Regions from separate parts of the Arthrobacter sp. KN11-1C genome, predicted to be linked through region 1. Evidence: riboswitches for the same ligand, from Rfam matches in the RefSeq annotation. Region 1 holds a riboswitch; each other region holds the start of a gene.
The links. A riboswitch is a leader RNA that binds a small molecule or an ion and turns the genes downstream of it on or off. The one in region 1 is predicted to bind thiamine pyrophosphate.
Positions count from the first base shown of each region.

Region 2: linked by a shared signal. The riboswitch ahead of ACSBOX_RS01685 (ECF transporter S component) and the one ahead of thiO (glycine oxidase ThiO) in region 1 are both predicted to bind thiamine pyrophosphate.
Region 3: linked by a shared signal. The riboswitch ahead of thiC (phosphomethylpyrimidine synthase ThiC) and the one ahead of thiO (glycine oxidase ThiO) in region 1 are both predicted to bind thiamine pyrophosphate.
Region 4: linked by a shared signal. The riboswitch ahead of thiD (bifunctional hydroxymethylpyrimidine kinase/phosphomethylpyrimidine kinase) and the one ahead of thiO (glycine oxidase ThiO) in region 1 are both predicted to bind thiamine pyrophosphate.

Region 1 covers NZ_CP197467.1:1,368,582-1,371,783, reverse strand. Annotated here, with positions in the region: gene thiS (sulfur carrier protein ThiS) at 1-124, opposite strand, end outside; gene thiO (glycine oxidase ThiO) at 121-1,425, opposite strand; TPP riboswitch at 1,417-1,536, opposite strand; gene thiE (thiamine phosphate synthase) at 1,563-2,252, shown strand; gene ACSBOX_RS06455 (RNB domain-containing ribonuclease) at 2,290-3,202, shown strand, end outside.
Region 2 covers NZ_CP197467.1:343,670-346,871, reverse strand. Annotated here, with positions in the region: gene ACSBOX_RS01690 (ABC transporter ATP-binding protein) at 1-707, opposite strand, end outside; gene ACSBOX_RS01685 (ECF transporter S component) at 707-1,336, opposite strand; TPP riboswitch at 1,412-1,548, opposite strand; gene ACSBOX_RS01680 (NUDIX hydrolase) at 1,743-2,465, shown strand; gene ACSBOX_RS01675 (DUF4235 domain-containing protein) at 2,517-2,777, shown strand; gene mnhG (monovalent cation/H(+) antiporter subunit G) at 2,774-3,202, opposite strand, start outside.
Region 3 covers NZ_CP197467.1:1,719,206-1,722,407, forward strand. Annotated here, with positions in the region: gene ACSBOX_RS08025 (alpha/beta hydrolase) at 1-230, shown strand, start outside; gene thiC (phosphomethylpyrimidine synthase ThiC) at 231-2,060, opposite strand; TPP riboswitch at 2,055-2,162, opposite strand; gene ACSBOX_RS08035 (amidohydrolase family protein) at 2,256-3,202, shown strand, end outside.
Region 4 covers NZ_CP197467.1:1,808,588-1,811,789, reverse strand. Annotated here, with positions in the region: gene thiD (bifunctional hydroxymethylpyrimidine kinase/phosphomethylpyrimidine kinase) at 246-1,766, opposite strand; TPP riboswitch at 1,758-1,854, opposite strand; gene ACSBOX_RS08475 (Rne/Rng family ribonuclease) at 2,003-3,202, opposite strand, start outside.

The DNA of each region.
Region 1 (3,202 bases):
TCTTGCGTCCGTCGGCCGCCTGGCCGCTGGGGTCCACAAGCCGTCCGGTGATGTGGCTGACGAGTGTGGTCACGGACGCGCCGTCGCCCAGCGTGTGGTCTGTGCCGTTCAATTTGATGTTCATGCGTGGTCCTTCGGAAGGGGATTTGGGGTGTCGGCCGAGGGGCCGCCTGTGGATGCCCTCGCTGCTGAGAGCGGGCGGGAGAAGCGGTCCGGGCGGAATTTGTTCCACCGCGGATCGGCGTTGCCATCCATGAGTCCGACGCAGATTTTCGCCGCTGCCGGGGTGAGGAGCACGCCGTGCCGGAAAAAGCCGCTGGCCACGATGAGGCCCGGCACGGTTCCTTCGCGACCTTCGACGCGGCCCAGCAGCGGTGCGTTGTCCGGTGTGCCGGGGCGGGCACGGGCGGTCGCCTCGAGGAGTTCCAGTTCGGCAACAGCCGGAACCAGTACCTGGGCGTCGCGGAGCAATTGGTACACGCCGCCGGCTGACACCGGGTTGGATCCTCCCCCGGACGCCGACAAACCGTCTTCGCGTTGCGTTGCGCCGATCACCACGGTCCCGTCGCCGCGGGGAACGATATACACGGGCACTCCGCGCACCATCCCACGGACGGTGGCGGTGACAAGGGGTTGCAGGTGCTCCGGGACGCGCAGCCTCAGTATGTCGCCGTACACGGGACGCAGTGGCAGCGACAATCCATCCGGCAGGCCGTTCAAGCGGGCAGCATCCAGTCCGTTGGCCACCACTGTTTCGGCTGCGAGGATTTTGGCGCCCGAACCGAGCACCGCCCCGACGACGCGCCCTTCCTCCCATAGGAGGCCCGCCGCTGTGTCGTGGACCGCAAACCCGTCCCCGGCCCCCGCGATCCAGCTCGAATCGCCGGGCTGGTGGTCTGCCAAGGCACCGAGAATCGCGGCCGAGAGCCGGCGCGGATCCACTTGGTGATCGCCCGGGATATCGAAAGCACAGGAAATCTGCGGGCTCAAGAGCGGCTCGCGCTCCCGCGCCTCGCGCAACGGGACGGATTCCACCACCAGGCCATGGGCGAGCTGGACGTCACGAAGGTCGGCGAGCGCCCGGCGGTCCGCGGCGTCCGCACCGACGGCGAGGGTCGGCGTCGTGCGGTAACCCGTGCCGCGTCCGGCACTGGAGGCGGTCACATTGCGTTCGAAGTCCGGCCACAGCGCCGAGGATTCGAGCATGAGCTCCAGGAGGTCCTCTTCCTGGTAGTGGAGTTCACTGACGGGCGCCAACATGCCGGCCGCCGCAAAGGTGGCACCGCTCGCCGGTGCGGGATCGATCAGGGCAACCGAGCGGCCGGAGCTGCGGGCTTCCCACGCGATGCCCAGGCCGATGACGCCGCCCCCGATCACCGCCACATCCGCGTGCAGGGGCCCGTTCCGGGTGTTTGCTTTTTCCATGGAGTCCTTCCCTACGCCGGTACTAGCCGGATCAGGTCAAGCGGTCGGCGCTGAAGCCCTCTCAGCCGCGCGGCGATTGTGACCGCCGCCGCGGCTCCCGCGGTACCAGCCCAGTTTAGAGGAACTACTCTGTTTCCATGACCCAGCACGATGTCCACACCACCGCCCGCCTGTACCTCTGCACCGACGCCCGCAAGCAACAGGGTGATTTTGAGCAATTCGTCGATGCCGCGTTCGAGGGCGGCGTGGACATCATCCAGCTGCGTGACAAGACCATCGAAGCCGCCGAGGAACTGGAACTCCTGGAGATCCTGCAGGCCGTCGCGCACCGTCACGGCCGTCTCTGGGCAGTCAACGACCGCGCGGACATAGCTTCCCTCTCCGGCGCACCGGTGTTCCATATCGGCCAAAAGGACATCCCGCTGCGCTCGGCCCGGAAGCTGCTCCACGACCCCGCCATCATCGGCCTCTCCACGCACACTCCGGAACAGATTGACGCAGCCATCGCCGCGTCTCCCGGCCGCAGCGGACTGGACTACTTCTGCGTCGGGCCAGTGTGGGCCACTCCCACCAAGCCGGGACGCTCCGCCGTCGGGCTCGATTTGGTGAAGTATGCCGCCAACGCGGTGAAGCAGGCAGACGCCGAGACAGTCGGCGGCGTGGTGCTCCCCTGGTTCGCGATCGGGGGCATCGATCTGGGCAACGTCGAAGAGGTGGTGGAGGCCGGGGCAAGCCGCATCGTGGTGGTCCGCGCCATCACCGAGGCAGAGGATCCGACGGCGGCAGCCCAGGCACTCCTGGCCGCCCTCGACGCCGCGGCGGCCTAGCGAGACGCCGAAAGATTTTGGAGTTACCCTGACTTTCGTGTCACATCAGCGGATAGCCCCGAATGTCAGTGAAACGTCGAACCAGCTTGCGGAAGCACTGGCTGCGCTTCGGACTGAACTCGAGCTGCCTGCAGGCTATCCCGCTGAAGCGCTGCGCGACGCCGAAGCGGCGGTTTCCGGACACACCCTGCCGGTGCAGGACCTCACCGACGTTCCGTTCATCACGATCGACCCGGCCTCTTCCACGGATCTCGACCAGGCGCTCTTCATAGACCGCTCCGGCGATGGTTACAGGGTCCTCTACGCCATCTCCGATGTGCCCTCCTTCGTGCCCCCGGGAGGCGCGCTCGACGCCGAAACCCGCCACCGCGGTCAAACGTTCTATGCCCCGGACGGCCGCATACCGCTGCACCCCGAGATCATCAGCGAACACGCCGGAAGCCTGTTGGCCGGGCAGACGTGCGGCGCGTTCGTGTGGGACTTCGAACTCGACGCCGAAGCGGAGTTCCGTACCGTCTCCGTGCGTCGGGCAAGCGTACGCAGCCGCGCCAAGCTCAACTACAAGGGCGTGCAGGCGGAGATCGATTCCGGCGCGGCCGATCCCGTCCTCCAGCTCCTCAAGGAGGTCGGGCTCAAACGGGTGGAACTCGAACGCCGCCGCGGCGGAGCCAGCCTGAACATGCCTGAGCAGGAAATCGTGCAGCTGCCCGACGGCGAGGGGTACAGGATCGTCGCAGCGCCCTCGCTGCCGGTGGAGGACTGGAACGCCCAGATTTCGCTCATGACCGGGATGGCAGCCGCCCAGCTGATGCTCGACGGCAAAGTAGGAATCCTGCGGACCATGCCCGCCCCCGACGAGCGTTCGTTGCTCCATTTCAAACGGCAAACCGGGGCACTTGGCAAACCCTGGACCGAGGGGACCAGCTATGGCGAGTACCTGCGGAGCCTCG
Region 2 (3,202 bases), 1.0 Mb from region 1:
AGCACCACGATCCGGTCCACGAGGTCTTTCCAGACGGAGACCCGGTGCTCCACCACCACCAACGTGGCGCCGGTCTTGTCGAGGCAGCGGCCCACGGCGTCGCGGACCTCCAGCACGCCCGCGGGGTCGAGGTTGGCGGTCGGCTCGTCCAGAAGGATCAGGCCCGGCCGCATCGCCAGGATACCGGCCAACGCAAGGCGCTGTTTCTGCCCGCCCGAGAGGGCCGACGTCGGGTGGTCGAGCGCAAAGTTGCCGCTGGCACTGCCACCGGCACTACGCCGCAGCCCGACGTCGTCGAGCGCTTCACCGACGCGCTTCCAAATCTCCTCCCGGGGCACGCAAAGGTTCTCGGCACCGAACGCGACGTCGTCGCCCAACCGGGAGAGCACCACCTGGGTTTCCGGGTCCTGCTGCATGAGTCCGGCACGGCCGCGCTGGGCCTTTGGCGAAACACCGTCCACGAGCAACGAGCCGGTCTCGTCGGCGTCGTCCCCTTCCTCGCCCAGCACGCCTGCCAGGGCATGCAGGAGCGTCGACTTGCCCGCGCCCGAGGGGCCGAGCAGCAGCACGCGCTCTCCCGGACGGATGTCCAGGTCCAGGGCGTGGATGGCCTGCGTGGTGCGGCCAGCGTGGCGCCAGCCCCAGCCTTGCGCGGAAATGGCGGCGGGTCGCACCACGGCAGAGGTGCCGGAATCAGGACTGGGCATCAGGAAAAGACGGGCTCCGAGGCGGCCTTGCGGGACGCGAACGCGCTCAGGACGCCGGTCCTTGCCAGGCCACGGGTAGCGATCCAGGACAGGCCTCCGGCAATGACGGCCCCGGAGATCGTGCAGAACACGATGTACGCGAGCTTGTCGACCGGTTCGTAGGCGATGTTCCAGCCCCACGGCAGGAAGGAGTCGTTCAGGCCGCAGAACAGGCCCGCGCCGGCACCGGCCAGCAGGGACACCGGCAGGTTGAACTTCTTGTACATGAAGGCCAGGAAGATGAGTTCCGCGCCAAGGCCCTGGAGCAGACCCGAGATCAGCACCGTGGTGCCGTACTGGTTACCCATGATGAGCTCGCTGGTGGCGGCCACAATTTCGCAGAAAATTGCCGCACCGGGCTTGCGGACGATGAGCATGCCCAGCACTGCCGGAATCATCCAACCGCCGGCGATCAGGCCGCCCAACGGAGGGTAACCGGCGGTCGCTGGGGTGACGACGAGAGCCATCTGGTCCCATGCCCAGAAGATCACGCCACCGGCGATGGAGATCAGCGCCGCCACGACAATGTCCACGACGCGCCAATTGTAGGCAGGCTTGGTGAGGCCCGTCCTTGCAGAAATACCAGTCATTTTGTCCTCCTGAGGAACAGGAGGGGAAAGTGTTCCCGGTTGCCTGCGAGCGGCTTCCGCCGCGCCGGTTCCGGACACTATGAGAACTCGACTCCCTTGCGCCGGTACTAGCCGGATCAGGTTCGAGGGTCTGCGGCTGTCCGCACTCTCAGCGCCCGTCCTCCGTGCCGCATTGCTGCGAGCCCGACGGCGGCGCTCCCCTGTCGTTATCAATCCACCCTTTTGGGCGTGGTTCAGTTTACACCTTGGCAGGGTTTCGAAGCCTGGACAAAGACGCGAACCGACGGATTCTGCTCGATCATTCGCCGGGTGGGCGCAGTCGGGCCCGGAATGGCGCGGGCGGCCACAGAAACTGGGAGAATGATCCAGCAGAATGTGACGCAGAAGCGCAGGCAAAGGAGCGGTCTTGGCAGGGATTGACGAAACGAACAGCACGGCCGAACCGAGACTCGCCGCGAGCGTGATCCTGGTCCGCGACGCCGCGGTTCCGGAGGGCTCCGAAGATGCGGCGCGCGCTTTGGAAGTGTTCGTCCAGCACCGGGTGAGCACGATGGACTTCGCCGCCGGAATGGTCGTTTTCCCCGGCGGCCGGGTGGACCAGGCGGACAGCTCCGGCTGGGACTTCGCGGACGACGTCGTCGAGCGGCACGCCGCCGCATGGCACCGGAGCAGCATCGCCGCCGAGCCCTCTTCCGCCCCGTTGAACGCCGGCCGCGTACTGGCGGCCGCACAGCGCGAGGTTTTCGAAGAGGCCGGGCTGAAACTCGACGCTGCCACCCTCCGTCCGTGGGCCAACTGGGTCACCCCGGCAGACCAGCCCAAGCGCTTCGACACCTACTTCTACCTTGCCTGCCCGGTTTCCGGTGCCGAGCCAAGGCACCAGACCACGGAAGCGTCATCCTCCCTGTGGATGCCGGTCCGCGCAATCCTTGATGCCGAAGCCGCCGGAACACTCAAGCTCATGCCGCCCACCTTGGTGCTGCTGGATGAGCTCCTCGCCCTCGGCACGATGGAAGCTGTGCTGGCCGAGAGCCGTGACATCGTTCCCGTGCGTCCAAACCCGGGGGCCCTGCAGGAGTTCTTCCGGCTGAGGCACCAGGCGCCATCCGATGCTCCGGAACTGCCCTGAAGTGGGGTTAGGCTGGGGACGGTCCTGTTTCCTCCCGCAAGGAGTCCCGGAATGAACTTCTTCTTCAAACTGCTCGGCACCGGCGTGAGCATCGGCGCAGGCTTTGCTGGCACCAAGCTCGTCAACGCCCTGTGGGAAAAAACCACGGGCAACAAGCCACCCAAGGGCAACGACGACATGGAAGCGAGCCTGCGTTCCGCCCTGACCTTCGCCCTGATTTCCGCCGCTGTCAGCGCCGTCATCCAGGTTGTCGCGGGCCGGGGTACGAAGCGCGCCATCTCGCACTTCGAAAAGACGCAGGACGTCGTCTAGGCGGACGGTCCGCCGTTAGCGCCCGCGCCCCCGCTATCCCGGGCGTCGCGGGCGTTGCCGCCATCCCGGACGCTCCCGCCGTCGCGCGTGCTCCCGGTGCGGGGCACTTCCGAAGCGGCTTCCTGGGCTTTCTCCGCTGCACGTTGACCGGCAGCCCGCAATACCACGGCCTCGAGTTCGTCTATGCTCAGCAGCTCGGGGTGGAGGTGCTTGGTCCGGTAGCCTGCGCGGCCCACCATGTGTGCGGACACGGGCACGGTCAGCAATTGGAAGATCCAGGCGACCGCCAGGATCGGCCACACCCACCATTCGCGCATCTGCAGCCCGATAGCCGCCAAGAGAAGGAACAACCCCAGCACTTGGGGCTTGGTGGCTGCGTGCATGCGGCTCATGAGGTCCGGGAAGCGCAACAGGCCGATTGCCGC
Region 3 (3,202 bases), 350 kb from region 1:
CTCCGCCGTGGGAAGCGCCCCTGCACATCGTGCCTGGAGTCCCCACGCTTGTCCTGACCGGTGGTTGGGAGCCCCTGTACGAAGAGATCGCCGGCTACCTGCAGGAAACCGGCGCCCTCCGCCGCGTTGCGGCTGGAGGACACCGGCCTCATGACTCCGTTGAAGGAGACCGGATCATCCGCTCCTTCATCGCGGACGTCAGCCGCGCAGGATCAGTCCAAGCGTCCTGATCAGTTCAGGCTTCCTGAATTCGCGCCGCGGTTTCCTCCGGGAACTTCAAGCTCGGGCAAATAGACCTTGCCGCCCGATGCCAGGAACTCAGCGCTCTTTTCGCGCATCCCGCTAAACATTTCCGCGATGGCCGCTTGGGAATCCGCGGAGCCGTACTCGTCGCGGATGTCCTGGCTGATCCGCATGGAGCAGAATTTCGGTCCGCACATCGAACAGAAGTGTGCCGTCTTGGCCGGTTCGGCCGGGAGCGTCTCGTCATGGAACGCTTCCGCCGTGACCGGATCCAACGACAAGGCGAACTGGTCACGCCAGCGGAACTCGAAGCGGGCCTTGGAGAGGGCATCGTCGCGCTCGTGGGCGCCCGGGTGTCCCTTGGCGAGGTCCGCGGCGTGGGCGGCGATCTTGTAGGTGATCACACCGGTCTTGACGTCGTCCTTGTTTGGCAGGCCCAAGTGTTCCTTCGGGGTGACATAGCAGAGCATCGCGGTTCCGTAGCGTGCGATTTCCGTGGCGCCGATGGCTGAGGTGATGTGGTCGTAGCCCGGAGCGACGTCGGTGACCAAGGGTCCCAGGGTGTAGAACGGGGCGCCGTCGCACAGCTCCTGCTGACGCTCCACGTTCTCCCGCACCAAGTGGAACGGAATGTGGCCGGGGCCCTCCACCATGACCTGGACGTCGAATTCCCATGCCCGCTTCGTCAGCTCGGCCAAGGTGTCGAGCTCGGCGAACTGTGCGGCATCGTTGGCGTCCGCCGTCGCTCCCGGGCGCAGTCCATCACCCAGCGAGAACGCGACGTCGTACTTGGCGAAGATTTCGCAGAGTTCGTCGAAATGCGTGTAGAGGAAGTTTTCCTCGTGGTGCGCCAGGCACCAGCCCGCCATGATGGAGCCGCCGCGGGAAACGATGCCCGTCACGCGGTTCGCGGTGAGCGGCACGTACCGCAGCAACACGCCGGCGTGGATGGTCATGTAGTCCACGCCCTGCTCGCATTGTTCAATGACGGTGTCGCGGAAGATCTCCCAGCTGAGTTTGTTGGCTTCTCCGTTGACCTTCTCGAGGGCCTGGTAAATCGGCACGGTGCCGATCGGTACGGGGGAGTTGCGGATGATCCATTCGCGGGTGGTGTGGATGTCGTCACCCGTGGACAGGTCCATGACGGTGTCGGCGCCCCATTGCGTGGCCCACTGCAACTTGTCCACTTCTTCAGCGATGGAGCTGGTGACGGCCGAATTGCCGATGTTGGCATTGATCTTCACCAGGAACGCCTTGCCGATGATCATCGGTTCGGATTCGGGGTGGTTGATGTTGTTGGGGATGATGGCCCGGCCGGCGGCGACTTCGCTGCGGACCAGTTCCACATCGCAGTTCTCGCGAAGTGCCACGAATTGCATTTCGGGCGTGACGATGCCCTGTTTGGCGTAATGCATCTGCGTCACGGTCTTGCCGTCGACGGCGCGGCGGGGCACCGGCTGTGCGCCCTTCCACTCCGCGGAGGCGGCTCCGCGGCGCACGGCCGATTTGCCGTCGTCGAGCAGGTTCCGTTCGCGGCCGCTGTAAGCCTCGGTGTCGCCACGTGCTTCGATCCACTCGCTCCGGAACGGTTCGAGGCCCACTACGGGATTACTCCCCGGCCCTGCCGTGCGGTACACCCGGAAGGGGGCGTTGGCCTCGCCGTTGGGAGATGGTTCCAGGGCTATTTCCGTGACCGGGACACGGATTCCCGTCGCTGTGTCCTCCAGGAACGCGAGGGAATGCGACTTGAGCGACTGTGTCACCTCCTGCGCCGATTCGTTTTGGGCAGGGCTCAGCTGTGTTTCTTTGGTGCTCAAGGAGTACTCACTTCCTTCGCCGGCATTACCCGGACAGGTTCAACGGTCGCAGGCTGCGTCAGCCCGATCTCAGCCCTTGCAAGGGCCCCCGTGTGGTCGTAGATGAAGCTACCACAGCCGGGAGTCCTCGAGACAGATGTGACCGAGGACAGATGTGACTGCCCCGGCGACGGCGCCTGAGTCTAGGGTGGATTCATGGCGGAAATCATCGAATTCAGCGGCGCTGTCCTCACCGGGCCGGAGGAGGAACTGCGAGGTCTCTGGTCGGTCGACGGACGGATGACCTTTGTCCGCCCCCTCGCGAAACCGGACGTAGTGCTGGATGGATGGGTGCTGCCCGGCTTGGTCGACGCGCATTGCCATGTTGGCTTGGGCAAGGGCGGAGCTGTCGACGAGGAGACTGCCCGCTTGCAGGCGACGGCGGACAGGAAGGCCGGGACTCTCTTGATCCGCGACGCCGGTTCCGCGAGCGACACGCGCTGGCTGCAGCGCCGCACGGACATGCCCAGAATCATCCGCGCGGGCAGGCATATCGCGAGGCAACGCCGTTACATCCCCGGGCTGGCCGAAGAAGTCGAGCCGGAGGATCTGGTGGAAGCGGTGCGCAAGCAGGCACGGTCCGGGGACGGCTGGGTCAAGATCGTCGGGGACTGGATCGACCGCTCCGCCGGGGATCTCGGCCCGTCCTTTCCGGCGGCCGTCGTCAAGGACGCTGTCGCGGCGGCGCACGACGAGGGGGCCCGGGTGACCGCCCATTGCTTCGCCGAAGGGACCATCGACGACATGCTCGACGCCGGCATCGACTGCATCGAGCACGCCACCGGATTGTTGCCGCACCACATTCCCCGGCTGCTGGACCAAGGCGTACCGATCGTCCCCACCCTCATCAACATTGCGACGTTCCCGGACATCGCGAAACAGGCGGAAGCGAAGTTCCCCCGTTACGCCGCCCACATGATCGCGCTCTGGGAGCGTCGGCATGAGCGGATCCTCGAGGCGTTCGACGCCGGGGTGCGGGTATACGCCGGGACGGACGCCGGCAGCGTCATCAAGCACGGCCGGATCGGCGAGGAGATCCTGGAACTGCACCGGGCCGGCCTGCCGCCGGCCGCCGCGCTCGACGCCGCCTGCTGGTCCGCCCG
Region 4 (3,202 bases), 440 kb from region 1:
ATAACCCAAGTGTTGGCGTAAGCACCGAAGATCTAGATTACGCTAGTTTCGCCTTCGGCTGCAAATGAGGCCAGGTCCGGAGGCTGCCACGTGATGGCTGCCACAGACTGGCTATGCCGCCATCCGGTACCGTGCCCGTCCACCTTACCCTGCCGACCGGGAAAAGCTTGGATCCTCACGCCGACACGCTGCGGCGTCCGCCGGAAAGGCCCCGATATCCCATCCTTACGCACCGGGAAACGGGTTCAAGCATGCAGCCTTGGGGCATCGAAGAACGCAGTTTCATAGCGGCAGGATTCGGAGAATGCCTCCATCATGGCCGTGCGCTCGGCAGGAGAAGCGGCCCTCGCGGCGGCATCCGTGATGTCGATCGCCTTGCGGGTGGCCTCGGCGAACGCCTCGTCCGCATAAGTGCGCAGCCAGTCGGCATAAGGGTGCTCGTCCGACGCTCCGGCCTGAAGATAGCCATGGTGGAGCTGCTGTCCCACCTCGGCGTACAACCAGTAGCAGGGCAGCACGGCAGCCAACAGCACGGCATAGCTGCCCGACGCAGACGCCGCGAGCAAGTGGTCGACGTAGGCCTTCGTGACGGGGCCTTGCTTTTCGCTTACCTGGCGTCCGCTGAGCCAATTCCGATGCAGCTCGGACTCGACTTCAAGGCACATCTGCGAGCCGCGGGCCCAGAACAGCTGTTCGTTTTCGCTGGGGGCGAGGGCGCTTGCCCTGGCCAGGACCCTGGAATAGCCGTTGAGATAAAGGGCATCCTGCGACAGGTAATAGCTGAACTGCGCTTCGCTGAGGCCACCGGTTTGCAAATGCTGGATGAAGTCCAGGCCATAAATGGCCGCAAGTTCCGATTGGGCGGCGTCCCACATCCGGACGGCGAAATCCCCCGGCCGCAGCTCTTGCTGAAGCGCGTGGAAATGATGGATCGGCCCGTTGCCCTTCCCCACTTCCAGCACCCCGGACTGGGTCAGCGCCTCCTGGAGCCAAGGCTTGACCACGCGCAAGGCAGATTCCCAATCGCCGAGCCGCGCCTTGGCCGTCGCCATCGCCGACGACAGGGAACATCCCGTGCCGTGGCTGTTGCGGGTCTCCACACGTTGGCCGGCGAATTCCACCACGTCCTGGCTCAGGACTCCCCCGGTGTTGACCAAGGCATCGGGGCAGCCCGCTCCCTGCAGATGGCCGCCCTTCACCAGGACGGTGTTTCCGCAGGCAGCTGCCAGTCGTTTGCCTTGCTCCAACGCCGATGCCCAGTCGGTCGCCTCAGCTTCGCCAAGCAGCATGGCCAGTTCGGGAAGGTTGGGGGTCACCAAGTCGGCGAGGGGCAGAAGTTCCCGCAGCGCGGTTTCAGCGGATTCCGCGAGGAGCCGGTCTCCACTGGTGGCGATCATCACCGGATCCAGCACGACGACGGCGGGGCGCACCTCGCCGAGCCAGCGGCGGACCTCGTGGATGACCGCGGCGTCCCCGAGCATGCCGATTTTGACGGCATCAACAATGATGTCGTCGCTGATGGCATCCAATTGCTGCCTCAGGAACTCCACGGGAGGCACATGGACGGCAGTGACTCCTTGCGTGTTTTGTACAGTGAGGGCCGTGATGACGGCCATGCCGTAGCCGCCGTTGGCCGCGATGCTCTTCAGGTCGGCTTGGATTCCGGCGCCACCCGAGGGATCCGAGCCGGCAATGCTGAGGACCCTGGGGATGGGGTTCTGGACAGCCTTGAGCGGGTAGACGGCTGATTGCGCCGAAACAGTCATACGAGACATCCCTTCGCCGGTGCTAACCGGACAGGTTCAACGGGTTTGGTCTCAGCCGGCTTGGTGCGCGGCACCCCGTGTCAGTCCCTTAGCTTAACCCGGATGACACCTCGCCCGCTGAAATCGCCCAATGCAACCGCACCGTGCGGGGATCCGGTGAATCAGCCGGAAACGCAGAAGCCCCGGCCGTTTCCACGAGGGTGGAAACGGCCGGGGCTTCGGGCAGGGTACTGCGTTTAGAGTTCGGACTTCGGCACGCCGACTCCGAGAATGATCGGTTCGGCTGCCGGAGCCGACTTGGCCGGTGCAGCGTCCGGTGCCTTGGCCTCGTGTGCGGCCCCACCGGAGGCAGCCACAGCGACCTCGTGGTGCTCGACGTTGGTGGCGTTGGCGGCACCCTGGGCACGGCTGGCACTGCGGTTGCGGCGCCCTCGGCGTCCACGCAGACCCGAGTCCGGAGATTCCCCGCTTGCAACGCCCACGCGGGCCCCTGCTGGGGATTCCTGGGCTTCCGTGGCTGCCGGGGCGGTGCCGGGTGCTTCTCCGAGTCCCGCGAACGCCTGAGCCAACAGATCCAGGCTCATGGCCGGTGCGCCACTTGCAGGTTCCTCTTCGTGGTGGACGAAGGGCAACGCCACTTCCTCGCCGCCGAATCGCAGCACAGGCTTCGAACGTTCCTCTCCACCCGATGCAGCGGCAGGAGCCGGGGCGGCCGGGGCTGCCGGAGTTGCTTCGGCTAGGTGCCCGTCAGCGAGCAATTCCGCCGCGTGGTGGAGCTCGTCGTCGTGCAGGTGGGCAGCGTGGGCTGCCGCCGCGATGGTGGCAAGGGCGGCGCGGGTGGCTGCCTGGCGGTTCGGATCAGTGGATTCCACCGTGTGGACGGGCACCGGAGGGGCGACCGGGAGTTCGGCAGTTCCCTGGCCCGTGCCCCTGCCGCGGCGGCGCTTGCGCTGCTCCGGGCGGACGGCCGGCTGTGACTCAGTGCGCGGGTGGTGGTGTTCGGCTGCCACTACGTTTGCCCGACGGTGCTCGACAGGCTCGTCGTGCGTGACGATTCCGCGCCCTGCGCACGTCTCGCACTGCTCGCCGAAGACCTCAAGCAGGCCCGTGCCCATGCGCTTGCGGGTCATCTGGACCAAACCAAGGGACGTCACTTCCGCGACCTGGTGCTTGGTGCGGTCCCGGCCGAGGCACTCGACCAGGCGGCGCAATACGAGGTCGCGGTTGGATTCCAGGACCATGTCGATGAAGTCGATGACGATGATTCCGCCGATGTCGCGCAAGCGCAACTGGCGAACCACTTCCTCGGCAGCCTCAAGGTTGTTCTTGGTGACGGTTTCCTCGAGGTTGCCACCGCTGCCGGTGAACTTCCCGGTGTTGACGTCGACAACCGTCATGGCCTCGGTGCGGTCGATCACGAGCGAACCACCGGAGGG